3 regions of the Serratia sp. NPDC078593 genome follow, and region 1 is predicted to be linked to each of the others. Evidence: predicted binding sites of a transcription regulator. Region 1 holds the regulator's gene; each other region holds the start of a gene.
What was found. The regulator ArgR, encoded in region 1, controls arginine synthesis, uptake and breakdown. The targets are predictions, from matches to a motif close to ANTGAATAAAAATACANT.
Positions count from the first base shown of each region.

Region 2: argC (N-acetyl-gamma-glutamyl-phosphate reductase) is a predicted target of ArgR. The motif match lies at 2,586-2,603, and genes of this name have one in related genera.
Region 3: argA (amino-acid N-acetyltransferase) is a predicted target of ArgR. The motif match lies at 1,500-1,517, and genes of this name have one in related genera.

Region 1 covers NZ_JBNNGK010000001.1:359,212-363,667, reverse strand. The annotation lists gene fbp (class 1 fructose-bisphosphatase) at 1-427, opposite strand, end outside; gene mpl (UDP-N-acetylmuramate:L-alanyl-gamma-D-glutamyl-meso-diaminopimelate ligase) at 597-1,976, shown strand; gene yhcN (peroxide/acid stress response protein YhcN) at 2,185-2,448, opposite strand; gene yhcN (peroxide/acid stress response protein YhcN) at 2,580-2,843, opposite strand; gene argR (transcriptional regulator ArgR) at 3,261-3,731, opposite strand; gene mdh (malate dehydrogenase) at 4,198-4,456, shown strand, end outside.
Region 2 covers NZ_JBNNGK010000014.1:77,754-82,209, forward strand. The annotation lists gene ppc (phosphoenolpyruvate carboxylase) at 1-1,131, opposite strand, end outside; gene argE (acetylornithine deacetylase) at 1,388-2,533, opposite strand; gene argC (N-acetyl-gamma-glutamyl-phosphate reductase) at 2,751-3,755, shown strand; gene argB (acetylglutamate kinase) at 3,776-4,456, shown strand, end outside.
Region 3 covers NZ_JBNNGK010000011.1:98,902-103,357, reverse strand. The annotation lists gene amiC (N-acetylmuramoyl-L-alanine amidase AmiC) at 66-1,322, opposite strand; gene argA (amino-acid N-acetyltransferase) at 1,550-2,875, shown strand; gene recD (exodeoxyribonuclease V subunit alpha) at 2,901-4,456, opposite strand, start outside.

The DNA.
Region 1 (4,456 bases):
CGGGCGTACCGACGGGGGTGATGCGACGATAGATAGAGAAAATCGTACCGACCGAGACGTTGACATCAATGTTAGACGAGCCGTCTAACGGATCCATCAACACCACATACTTAGCATTTTCAGCCCGCTCGCCGTCGAAAATCACAATTTCGTCTTCTTCTTCGGATGCGATCCCGGCGACTTCACCGCGCGCTTTCAGTGCGGCTTTCAACTTTTCGTTTGCGTACAAGTCCAGTTTCATCTGCACTTCGCCTTGTACGTTAGAAACACCGCTGGCACCGAGAATATCCACCAAACCCGCTTTGTTGATATCGCGGTGGATGATTTTGGCACCGAGCTTGATGGCCGAAAGTAAAGCTGTCAGTTCGCCAGTGGCGTGAGAGAAGTCGTGTTGTTTCTCGACGATAAATTCGCCTAACGTTTTCATGACACAATCCCTGAATCTACGGATGGATAGCGATTTGTTAACAAACCGCCAACGTTTTCGCCAGCAGTGTAGCCCAAAGCATTACGCTATTCATAGGCAAATCCATTTCTTCTGGACGATTCTGAGCGGTAGAATAAGCGGAAATTTGACGCGACTAAATGAGAACCCTATGCGCATTCACATTCTTGGCATCTGTGGCACCTTTATGGGTGGGTTGGCGATGTTGGCCCGTTCACTTGGACATGAGGTCACCGGTTCCGATGCTAACGTGTATCCACCGATGAGCACACTGTTGGAAAATCAGGGGATCGATTTGATCCAAGGATATGATCCGGTGCAGTTGGATCCCGCACCGGACTTGGTGATCATCGGTAATGCCATGACGCGCGGTAACCCGTGTGTCGAAGCCGTGTTAGAACAGGGTATCCCCTATGTTTCTGGCCCACAGTGGTTGCATGATTATGTGCTGCGTGACCGTTGGGTGCTGGCCGTGGCGGGGACTCACGGTAAGACCACCACGGCAGGCATGGCAACTTGGATCCTAGAGTCCTGTGGTTATCAGCCGGGATTTGTGATTGGCGGCGTGCCGGGCAATTTTGACGTTTCCGCGCGCTTAGGCGGCAGCCCGTTTTTCGTCATCGAGGCTGATGAATACGATTGTGCTTTCTTCGATAAACGATCCAAATTTGTCCATTACAGCCCGCGGACGTTGATCATGAACAATTTGGAATTTGATCACGCCGATATCTTCGATGACTTGAAAGCCATCCAGAAACAGTTCCATCATTTGGTTCGCTTGGTGCCAGGCAAGGGCAAGATAATCCTGCCGGACAACGACGCGCACCTAAAGCAAGTGATGGCAATGGGCTGCTGGAGCGAGCAAGAATTGGTGGGGGAAGAGGGCACTTGGCGTGCGAATAAACTGACGGTGGATGCCAGCCACTATGAAGTATTACTCAACGGCGAAAAAGTGGGCGAGGTGAATTGGTCGCTGGTAGGTGAGCACAATATGCACAATGGTCTGATGGCTATTGCCGCCACCCGCCATGTTGGCGTGCAGCCTGGCGATGCCTGTCGTGCTTTAGGGGATTTTATTAATGCCCGGCGTCGGCTGGAATTACGGGGTGAAGCAAACGGCGTAACGGTTTATGACGATTTCGCCCATCATCCAACGGCAATTCTGGCCACTCTCGCGGCGTTGCGTGGAAAAGTGGGCGGTACCGCCCGTATTTTGGCGGTGTTAGAGCCCCGTTCCAATACCATGAAAATGGGCATCAGCAAGAACGAATTGGCCCCTTCGTTGGGGCGCGCTGATGAAGTGTTCCTGTTCCAACCGACGCATATCCCGTGGCAAGTGGCTGAGGTGGCAGAGGCCTGCGTACAGCCGGCGCATTGGAGTGCCGATCTGGACACGCTCGTTGAAACGATCGTGAAAACGGCCAAGCCAGGTGACACTATTTTGGTGATGAGTAATGGTGGCTTCGAGGGCATTCACGACAAGTTGCTGACGGCGCTGGCCAATAAACCGGAACCGCAGGAAAGTTACTGACTGGGCGGAAAGCGCGCGGAGTGGGTGCAAATAACATCGTTGGGGCCGCTTGCGGCCCCTTTTTACGGCGATAAAAAAAGCCCTCGCGAGCGAGGGCAATGGGGTTCGTCGGATAGGACGACGAGGTTTTCAACGAATTCGCACGCTCATCAAACTCGGCAGTGGCAGTGACGAGGGGAATCAGATCGAGAAACGCGCGCGTTGATTATTATTGGTAAATTTCTGCTGTCGCGTGCCAGTTGCCGTTTTCGTAGGCTTCGATCACACGATAAGCTTTGGCACCTTGTTTATCTGCTTTATCAGACAGAGCCTGACGGATATCAGAAGGCGAGCCAGCCACACCGCTGACGGTAATGGTGCCGATAGAATGCATATTCTTGGCCTGCGCATTGTCTACCAGCGTGGCGGCGGATGCGCCGAATGAAACGGCGGAAAGCAGACTGATTGCGGCGAGAGTGATTTTCATATTCATGATGATGATCCTTGATGGTGTCAATAACCGCCTGGAAGGGCTTAATTACGATTTTTATTCTTGAAGGCTGTTATTGGTATAACGGTTTCCAGAGATTGATAACGTGTAAGGGCAAGTAGGCCCCACGTCACTTATTTATAGATTTCAGCTGTAGCGTGGTAGTTACCTTCATTACGCGCTTCGATTACGCGGTAAGCGGTTGCGCCTTGAGCGTCGGCTTTGGCAGACAACGCCGCGCGGATATCAGAAGGTGCGCCGGCTACGCCGCTGACGGTAATCGTGCCTGCGGATTGCAATTGAGCAGCCTGCTCGGCGTTGATTGATTGTGCTGCAAAGGCACCAAATGAAAGCATAGAAAGAACGCTTAATGCCATTACGGTCGTTTTAATTTTCATGATTTACCTCATCGAATTCTGTTAGCAGTTCCAACGAACTGTGATTTACATCACGGAAATGAGTATACATCTAGTAACGCGAAATATTAATAGCTAGCTAACAGTTTCTTGTGAAACTTACGTATAGTGTTAATCATTTTTTATAACGATATGGAATAAAAAACGTACGTAAAATGGTCTTTTGATGTCAAATAGATGTAATTTCAATGAGCTAAGTGCTTTTGACTAAAAGTGCGGAAATTTACAGCAGGTACCACTGAGCATATCTGAATGTCATTGCAATAGGCTGTGGATGAACTTCTAAGCCGTGCCAGATAAGGTTGATGAAAAGAGTGTGTCTGGAAAAGAAGGCGGTGTGGGTTTAAGCAAACGCTAACAAAGCGCGGTTATGGTCACCGTATTTTGTTAGCGGATGCATCAGAGCTCTTGTTCGAACAGCGTCAGGATAGCTTCATACAATTGCCGTGCGCTGAAAGCGCTGGCTGGGGTGACAAAAATGGTATCGTCACCGGCGATCGTGCCGAGAATACCTTCGGATTTACCCAATGAATCGAGTAAACGGGCAATTAACTGCGCTGCGCCAGGGCTGGTATGAATAACGACCAAGGCATCGTTATGATCGACATCGAGCACCAGGTTTTTCAACGGGCTGGTGGTGGTTGGTACACCCAGCTCGGCAGGAAGGCAGTAGACCATTTCCATTTTCGCATTACGCGTACGTACCGCACCAAACTTGGTCAGCATGCGAGAGACTTTGGATTGGTTTATGTTTTCAAAGCCTTCTTCTTGCAGCGCCAAAACGATCTCGCCTTGCGAGCTGAATTTTTCTTCTTTCAATAACGCTTTAAACGCCTTGATCAGATCTTCCTGCTTTGCGGGATTACGCATTTTGCACCGATGAATGTTGACAGTAGAGTTCATTATTATGCATATAAATGAATTTTTATGCAATTAAACGCCGAGCGAAAGAAATAAAAACGCCCGAATAATAAGGAAAGAAGCGTATTTTAACAAAATCCCTATCTCATGAATATGCCCTTTTCTTACTGGCATTCATGCTGGCCGAGCGTAAACTAAATGTTATTAAAATGATGTTGTTCTGATGTTGTGTAAGGGTGTAATGTAACGACCGGTTAACTTGCACGTGAATAACCCCGCACTGTTTTTGATTTGTGCGCGCTATGCCATTAATGCGTAAGCGATTTAATCTAAAATGTGCACGATTAGGATCAATTTTATTGCGCTAGCTCTCAATCCAACTGTTAAGAGTTTGTTTTCAAAGGTGTAATAATTTAAAGTCCGTAACCCAAGAATTCACGGCACTTTTATATTTAAGATAATAAAGGAGTATAGGATGAAAGTTGCAGTTCTCGGTGCTGCTGGCGGAATTGGCCAGGCCCTCGCCCTTCTACTCAAAACCCAGCTTCCTTCAGGTTCTGAACTCTCCCTTTACGACATTGCCCCCGTTACGCCAGGCGTTGCCGTTGACTTAAGCCACATCCCTACCGCCGTCAAAATCAAAGGCTTCTCCGGTGAAGACGCAAAACCAGCTCTGCAGGGTGCCGATGTGGTACTGATTTCCGCAGGTGTGGCGCGTAAACCCGGCATGGATC
Region 2 (4,456 bases), on a different contig from region 1:
ATCCAGCAGTTGGCCGTTGGCGATAATGCCCATGCCACACGCGACCAGTGATTGATAACAGGCGTACAGCGGCGCCCAAAGCTGTTCGTTGCTCACTAGCAGATCGTGGGGGCGCAGTACGCGTTCGCCTTTTAAACGCCCTTCCAAATATGCTTGCGTACTCATCAGTTGGCTACGCAAGTGCTTCATGATTTCGCGATACGGTTCTTGAACCGCGTCACCGCCCGCCCGTTCACGCAGTTCCGGTGTACATTCCGTCATCGACAGTTCGGAGACCAGCACCTGAATATCGCGGGTAAACAGATCGCAGGCTTTCCAGCGGCTCAGGAGCAGCACATGTCGGGTGATTTCGGCGGTGACATTAGGGTTGCCGTCCCGATCTCCGCCCATCCATGAAGTAAAACGCACCGGCACCGCTTCGACGGGCAGACTGTAGTCGATGGCGCTCTCGAGCTGTTCATTCAGTTCGCGTAGAAACGCAGGCACACCTTCCCACAGGCTATTTTCCACCACGGCAAAGCCCCATTTGGCTTCATCGATCGGTGAGGGACGATTGTGGCGAATTTCGTCGGTATGCCACGATTGGGCGACTAACTGACGCAAACGACGCATGATTTTGTTGCGTTCGTAGTCAGCGAGATCGTTGTGATCAAGTTGGCTGAGGCAGTTGTTCACCTCAACCAGTTTGTGAATCAGCGTGCGCCGGGTAATTTCTGTTGGGTGGGCGGTCAGCACCAATTCGATCGACAACTGCTCTACGGCATCTTGCAGCGCTTGGTCGCTGAGTTTTTTGTCTTTTAGCCGGCTGAATAACTGTGTCAGCACTTCCGGGTTGCTGGCCGCCTCGCCGTTGGGCGAAATGCTGTGGTATTGCTCAGCGACGTTGGTCAAATTGAGGAACTGGCTAAAGGCGCGAGCCACCGGCAACAGCTCGTCATTGGAAAGGTTTTGCAGCGTGTTCAGCAACTCCTGACGGTGCGCTTCGTTACCAGCACGTGATGATTTGGAAAGCTTACGGATAGTTTCAACGCGATCGAGAATATGCTCACCCAGCGCTTCTTTAATGGTTTCGCCGAGTAATTTGCCGAGCATACTGACATTACTTCGCATTGCCGAATATTGTTCGTTCATATAACCCCTGACCCATTTCTGTATGATTTTATATCTTGTAAGTATGTTTCACGCGTGAGGCGCAATAACCCTTTTCTCTCAAACGCGTGCCTGTCCAGTCACCAATTGACACTATTTTTAGCAAAAAAACATCAAAATCGACGTATTTTCTGAAATTTAATTACGGCTCGCGTGTTATCAGTCTGGCTTATCATAGAGCGAAATACCACTTTATAGGTATGCCATCATAAAGCATAAACCTTGTATTTTCTCAGGGTTATCGATAGCAGAAGTGTTCGATCAACTGCCCGAGTAATTTGCGCGTTGGCTCAATAAAGGTGGTATCAAGGTACTCATCCGGTTGGTGGGCTTGATTGATGGAACCGGGGCCGAGAACCAGCGTCGGGCACACTTGCTGCACGAAGGGCGCTTCGGTGCAATAGTTGACCACCTGGGTGCGTGAGCCCAACAATTCTTCAATCACCGCGACCATCTGATGATCGGTTGGGCAGGCATAGCCGGGGATCGGCGGATGCAGCTCCTCAATACTTAATCGACCCGGCCAGCGCTCGCTCACCGGTGCCAGTGCGCCGTGGAGCAACTCATTAAGGTTATCCAGCGTCATGCCCGGTAGCGGTCGAATATCCATATGCAATTCGCAGCAAGCGCAGATACGGTTCGCGGCGTCGCCACCGCTAATATGGCCAAAGTTCATGGTGGGATAGGGCACGGCGAATGCCGGATTGTCGTAGCGCTGTTGCAGCGTTTTGCGTAACGCCATGAGATGGCCGATGGATTCATGCATTAAATCAATGGCGTTAACGCCGCGCGCCGGATCGCTGGAATGGCCTGACTGACCGGTAATGCGGATCGCATTGGAAAGGTGGCCTTTGTGTGCCCGCACCGGTTGTAGTGAGGTCGGCTCGCCAATAATGGCGAAATCCGGCCGGATTGATGTGGAAGCCGCAAAATAACGTGCGCCAGCCATGGTGGTTTCTTCATCGGCGGTTGCCAAGATGTATAACGGCTTGGTCAAGGTGCTGGCGTCGATGTCGCGCACGGCATCAAGAATAAAAGCAAAAAAACCTTTCATATCGGCGGTACCAAGACCGTACAGCTTGTTGTCATGTTCGGTCAGGGTGAAAGGATCGCGCGTCCAACGCCCTTCATCATAAGGCACGGTGTCGGTATGGCCCGCCAATAACAGGCCACCACTGCCTTCGCCGTAGCTTGCCACCAAATTGAATTTGTTGCGGGTATTTGGCACCGGTTGTACGTCGACACGGAAACCCAAATCACTAAACCATCCGGCCAGTAAGTTGATTAACGCTTCATTGCTCTGATCGAGCGCAGCATCGGTGGCGCTGATCGACGGAGTGGCGATCAACGCCCGGTACAGCTCAATAAATGGAGGTAATTTCATCTTCACTGTTGACAGCCTTTCGTTAGGATAGTATCAATATTCATGCATTTATTTTGAATAAAAATACAGTAAGCTAGAGCGTAAGGGAACCCGAGACCCGGATGTTTATAAAAACATCAATGCTCAACCACGTAGGTGATCGGCGCAACAATGTGGTCGAACCCTGCTACCGCGGTCGCCAGCGACCACCGTGCACGTTAAGAAGGTAAAAGGCCACATGTTGAATACGCTGATTGTTGGTGCCAGCGGTTATGCCGGAGCAGAACTTACTGCTTACTTGAACCGCCACCCACATATGAACATAACCGCTTTAGCGGTTTCAGCGCAAAGTGTAGATGCAGGAAAATTGCTCTCTGAGCTGCATCCCCAGTTGAAAGGCATCGTTGATTTGCCGTTGCAGCCGCTGGTTGACGTCGCCGAAGCGGCTAAAGGCATCGACGTGGTCTTTCTCGCGACCGCTCACGAAGTTAGCCATGACATCGCGCCCGCGTTTTTAGCAGCCGGTTGTGTGGTGTTTGATCTGTCAGGTGCATTCCGCGTGCAGGATGCCGAGTTTTATCGCCAGTATTACGGTTTTGAGCATCAGCATGGAGAATGGCTCGAGCAGGCGGTCTACGGTTTGGCGGAGTGGCAGAGCGAAAAAATCAAGCAGGCGCAGTTGATCGCGGTGCCGGGCTGTTATCCCACCGCGGCTCAGTTGGCGTTAAAACCACTGATCGATCAGCAACTGCTGGACTTGGCGCAGTGGCCGGTGATTAATGCCACCAGCGGCGTCAGCGGTGCCGGGCGTAAGGCGAGCGTGAATACCAACGTCTGTGAAGTCAGCCTGCAACCCTATGGCATTTTCAACCATCGGCATCACCCGGAAATTGTCGCGCATCTTGGCGCACCGGTTATTTTCACGCCGCATTTAGGCAACTTCCCGCGGGGTATTTTGGCGACTATCACCTGTCGCCTGAAAGCGGGGGTGACCGCGCAGGATGTTGCGGCGACCTATCATGCCGCCTATGACGGCAAACCGTTGGTGCGATTGTACGACAACGGAGTGCCCGCGTTAAAAGCGGTGGTGGGCTTGCCGTTTTGCGATATTGGTTTTGCCGTTCAGGGCGAGCATCTGATCGCCGTCGCGGCGGAAGATAACCTGCTGAAAGGTGCAGCCGCTCAGGCGGTGCAGTGCCTGAATATTCGTTTCGGGTTCCCGGAAACCGAGTCATTACTTTAAGCCTGTGTGAGTAAACAACGATGAATCCGTTAATTATCAAGTTAGGTGGCGTTTTATTAGACAGTGAAGAAGCGCTGGAACGTTTGTTTACTGCGCTGGATAGCTATCGCGCCCAGTATCAGCGTCCGCTGGTGATTGTTCACGGCGGTGGCTGTGTGGTAGATGAGTTGATGAAGCAGCTTTCTCTACCGGTGATGAAGAAAAACGGTTTACGCGTCACGCCGGCCGACCAAATTGACATTATCACTGGCGCGCTGGCGGGGACGGCCAATAAAACGCTGTTGGCTTGGGCGGTAAAACACCAAATCAGTGCGGTTGGCCTGAGCCTAGCGGACGGTGGCAGTGTTTGTGTTACGCAGCTCGATCCTGAGCTAGGCCACGTCGGTAATGCGCAGCCGGGCTCCCCCGCGCTGGTGCAAACGCTGCTGGGGGCGGGCTATCTGCCGGTGATCAGTTCCATCGGCATCACTGCTGAAGGCCAATTGATGAATGTGAATGCCGATCAAGCCGCGACCGCGTTAGCCGCTACGCTGGGTGCTGATTTGATTCTGCTGTCGGATGTCAGCGGCATTCTCGACGGTAAAGGCCAACGCATTGCCGAAATGACGGCGCAAAAAGCACAACAGCTGATCGCCCAAGGGATCATCACCGATGGCATGGTGGTGAAAGTGAATGCGGCGCTGGATGCCGCCCGTACCCTT
Region 3 (4,456 bases), on a different contig from region 1:
GGGTGTTTTTTTGTATCTGAAATCTGCAAACATCGCGATGCCGAGCCTCAGCCCGGCGCAATCGCTTAGCGTTTTGCCAATGCGCCCCCATTGGCGAAGTAGGCTTTAATCCCCGCAAGAATAGATTGAGCAATCTGCTGTTGGAAGTGGCTGGTACGCAATTTTCGTTCTTCTTCGACATTACTGATAAACGCCGTTTCAACCAAAATCGATGGGATATCTGGCGCTTTAAGTACCGCAAAGCCTGCCTGATCGACCCGATTCTTATGCAAACGGTTAATTTTTCCCATTCGGTTCAGCACTTCCTTACCAAACTTCAGGCTGTCATTGATCGTCGCCGTCTGCAGCAGATCGAACATGGTGTGATCGAGATAACGGTCACCACTTTTGCTGACGCCGCCAATCTGATCCGATTCGTTTTGCGTTTGTGCCAAGAACTTTGCTGCGGTACTGGTGGCCCCTTTCGTCGACAGTGCAAACACTGACGAGCCACGCGCCGCACGACTGGTAAAAGCATCCGCATGAATTGACACAAACAGATCGGCACGCTGTTTACGCGCTTTTGCCACCCGTACTTTTAGCGGAATAAACACATCTTCATTGCGTGTCATAAAAACTTTCATATTGGGTTCACGCTTAATCATCGCACTCAAACGACGGGCGATTTGCAGTACAATGTCTTTCTCGCGCGTTTTATATTTACCGATCGCGCCAGGATCCTCACCGCCATGCCCAGGATCCAGCATGATGACGATCGGTCTATCACGCCCCGCCTTACCGGTTTGCGGCGCTTGCGTCGGCGCAGGCAATGTTCGTTCTAAATTCCCTTTGTTGTAATCTTCCAGTAATGCCAATAGCGGATCATATTCTTCGCCAGAGGATGCTTTGGCAGGGTACAAATCAAGTACTAACCGGTTACGGTACTCCGCCACCGGCGACAGGGTAAACATATGTGGGCTAACGCTTTGCTTCAATTCCAGCACTATTCGCACGGTGTTTTTATCAAATTGACCAACGCGTGCCTGTTTTAGATATGGATCGACACTTTGTACCTGTCCAGCGATTCCCTTCAGTACGCTATTGAGATGCACCCCTTCAATATCTACCACGATGCGATCGGGATTAGTCAACGCAAACTGTTTATATTTCAGTTCTACATTGGATTCGAGCGTCACACGAGTATAGGTTGAGGAAGGCCAAACCCGCACGGCAATCATTTGCGTTGAGGCAGCCATACCGACGCAACTGACACTCAGTAACCAGGTTGCGGTGACCCCCTGCAACAGACGACGGCGACCCGGATCGTGATTAGCGTTTGACATGCGACTCCAGCAAGAATTAGCTCAAAAAAACATCAGAAAAGTAATAATGTCAAAAACTTTAACGAATCCGCTCGGCGCTGTCATCAGAAAATCTTGTTATGTTTTGTCAATTTATTAACGATTTAGCGGTGTTAGCAAAAGAAACCAGATAAATCCCTACTTGCCATCCGCACAATAAAAGAATAAAAATACACAAATTACGTATAAATATGCAAAAGAGGTGTGCCGTGAAGGAGCGTAGTACAGAACTGGTTCAAGGATTCCGTCACTCAGTCCCTTACATAAATGCTCACCGTGGCAAGACATTTGTCGTCATGTTAGGTGGCGAAGCCATTGAACACGCCAATTTTTCCAACATTGTTAATGACATCGGGCTGCTGCATAGCCTGGGTATTCGTCTGGTGGTGGTGTACGGTGCGAGGCCACAAATTGATGCCAACCTGGCATTGCATAACCTTGAGCCTATTTATCACAAGCATACCCGCGTTACTGATGCGTCAACGCTGGAGCTGGTCAAGCAGGCTGCCGGTTTGTTGCAACTCGACATCACAGCGCGGCTATCCATGAGCCTCAACAATACGCCACTGCAAGGTGCCCATATCAACGTGGTCAGCGGCAACTTTATTATCGCCCAACCGCTCGGTATTGACGACGGCATTGATTATTGCCACAGCGGGCGTATACGTCGCATCGACGAAGATGCCATCCATCGTCAACTCGACAGTAATGCCATCGTGCTGATCGGCCCGGTAGCCGTTTCTGTCACCGGTGAAAGCTTCAACCTGACGTCGGAAGAAGTCGCGACCCAACTTGCGATTAAACTGAAGGCGGAGAAAATGATTGGCTTTTGTTCATCACAAGGCGTTACCGACGCTGAGGGGAATATCCTTTCCGAACTGTTCCCCAATGATGGGCAAAAACGCATTGAAGAATTAGAAGAAAACGGCGATTACCACTCCGGTACTGTGCGCTTCCTGCGCGGCGCAGTGAAAGCCTGCCGTAGCGGTATACGCCGTAGCCACCTGATCAGCTATCAGGAGGATGGCGCATTAGTGCAGGAGCTGTTCTCCCGTGATGGTATCGGTACGCAGATTGTGATGGAGAGCGCCGAACAGGTACGCCGTGCGACCATCAATGACATTGGCGGTATCCTGGAGCTGATCCGGCCATTGGAGCAACAGGGTATTCTGGTGCGCCGCTCGCGTGAGCAATTAGAAATGGAGATCGATAAGTTCACCATCATTGAGCGCGATAATCTGACTATCGCCTGCGCTGCACTTTACCCATTCCCAGAAGAGAAAATCGGTGAGATGGCTTGCGTTGCCGTGCATCCTGATTATCGCAGCTCATCGCGGGGGGAAATGCTGCTACAGCGGGTGGAAAACCAAGCGCGCCAGATGGGGTTAAACAAACTGTTCGTCCTCACCACACGCAGCATCCATTGGTTCCAAGAGCGGGGTTTCACCCCTGCGGATGTCGCCGTATTACCGATTCAGAAACAGGCGTTGTATAACTATCAACGCCGCTCCAAGATCCTGCTGGCCAATATATAAACTATCGGGGCACTGTCGCGGTGCCCTATTGCTCGGATTGCGCGGCAACAACCAAGCGTTCTGCCAACCCACTACGCCGCTGAGTAGGCGTACGAATGGCACTCATGAGCACTTTCTCGCTGGCGTATAACGACAATTGTCGCCGGGCTCGCGTGATCGCGGTATAGACCAACTCCCGCGTTAACACCGGTAGATAATGGTTAGGTAACACCAACACCGTATGGTCAAACTCCGAACCTTGCGATTTATGCACCGTCATGGCGTAGGCGGTTTCATGCGCGGGTAATCGGCTTGGCTGTACCGATTTGATATTGCCGTCCGGCAACTGGAAGTGCACACGCAACTCCCCCTGTTCGTCTGGCAGCGCGATGCCAATGTCCCCGTTAAACAGCCCTAACGCACTGTCATTACGACCAATCATCACCGGCCGTCCCAGATACCATTTTCCCGCAGCGCCTGCGTTACGCCGAATCAAACCCGCACGTTGAAGCCCCGTTTCAATGCGTTCATTGAGACCAGCGACACCGAATGGCCCCTCGCGAAGGGCACACAGCACTTGGAAATGGCCAAACGCCGCTAATATCTGCTGCGCATCAGCCCCCATCTTCACTAACTTGAGATAATCACGATAGCCATTCACACAGTTATCCAATAGCGCCTGGTAATCTTCTGTGTTCGCCAACGGAAAACCAGCAACATCGCTAAAATGACCATCAAGCGCCAACAACGCTCGCTTACCCTCGCCAGCGTTAACCGCAAGCGCTAATTGGCCGATGCCGGACTTTGCGTCAAAACGATAACTTTTACGCAGCAGACACAAGCTATCACGTACTGCCGCGTCTGCCTCCGCAACTTGCCCTAACAAAGCACAGCCAGTGAGCTGGCTCAGTTGAGCGGCGCGCGTATCGCTATAGCCCTGCTCAGCAAAACGACAAATATCCCCCAACACCGCTCCGGCCTCCACAGAGGCCAATTGATCACGGTCCCCCAGGAAAATAACTCTGGCATGTTGAGGCAATGCCGCAATCAAACGCGCCATCATGGGTAAATCCACCATCGATGCCTCATCAACCACCAGCACATCAAGGTGTAATGGGTTACCACGATGATAACGCATACGCTGGCTGTTCGGTTGCGCCCCTAACAAACGGTGCAATGTTGCCGCTTCACTAGGAAATAATGCGCGTTGCTCAGGCGTTAATGCCAGGTGTTGGCTGGCGCTCCCCAACGACTCGGTCAGGCGCGCCGCAGCTTTACCGGTAGGTGCGGCAAGTTGAATGCGCAACCGCGTACCCTCGGCCAATTGTACCAAGGCGGCCAGTAATTTAGCCACGGTCGTGGTTTTACCCGTCCCCGGCCCGCCGGATATCACCGCGATACGGCGCGTCGCAGCAACCGCTGCGGCTATTTTTTGCCAGTCTGGCGAAGCCGTCCCTGGGCCAAATAACTGGTCAAGAATGGTACGAAGACGCGCGATATCGATCGCCTCCGGCACGCTATCGCTGCTGATAAACGCCGCAACCTCGCCTTCACTTTGCCACATACGCTGTAAATAAAGCCGCTGCTGTTGCAACACCAACG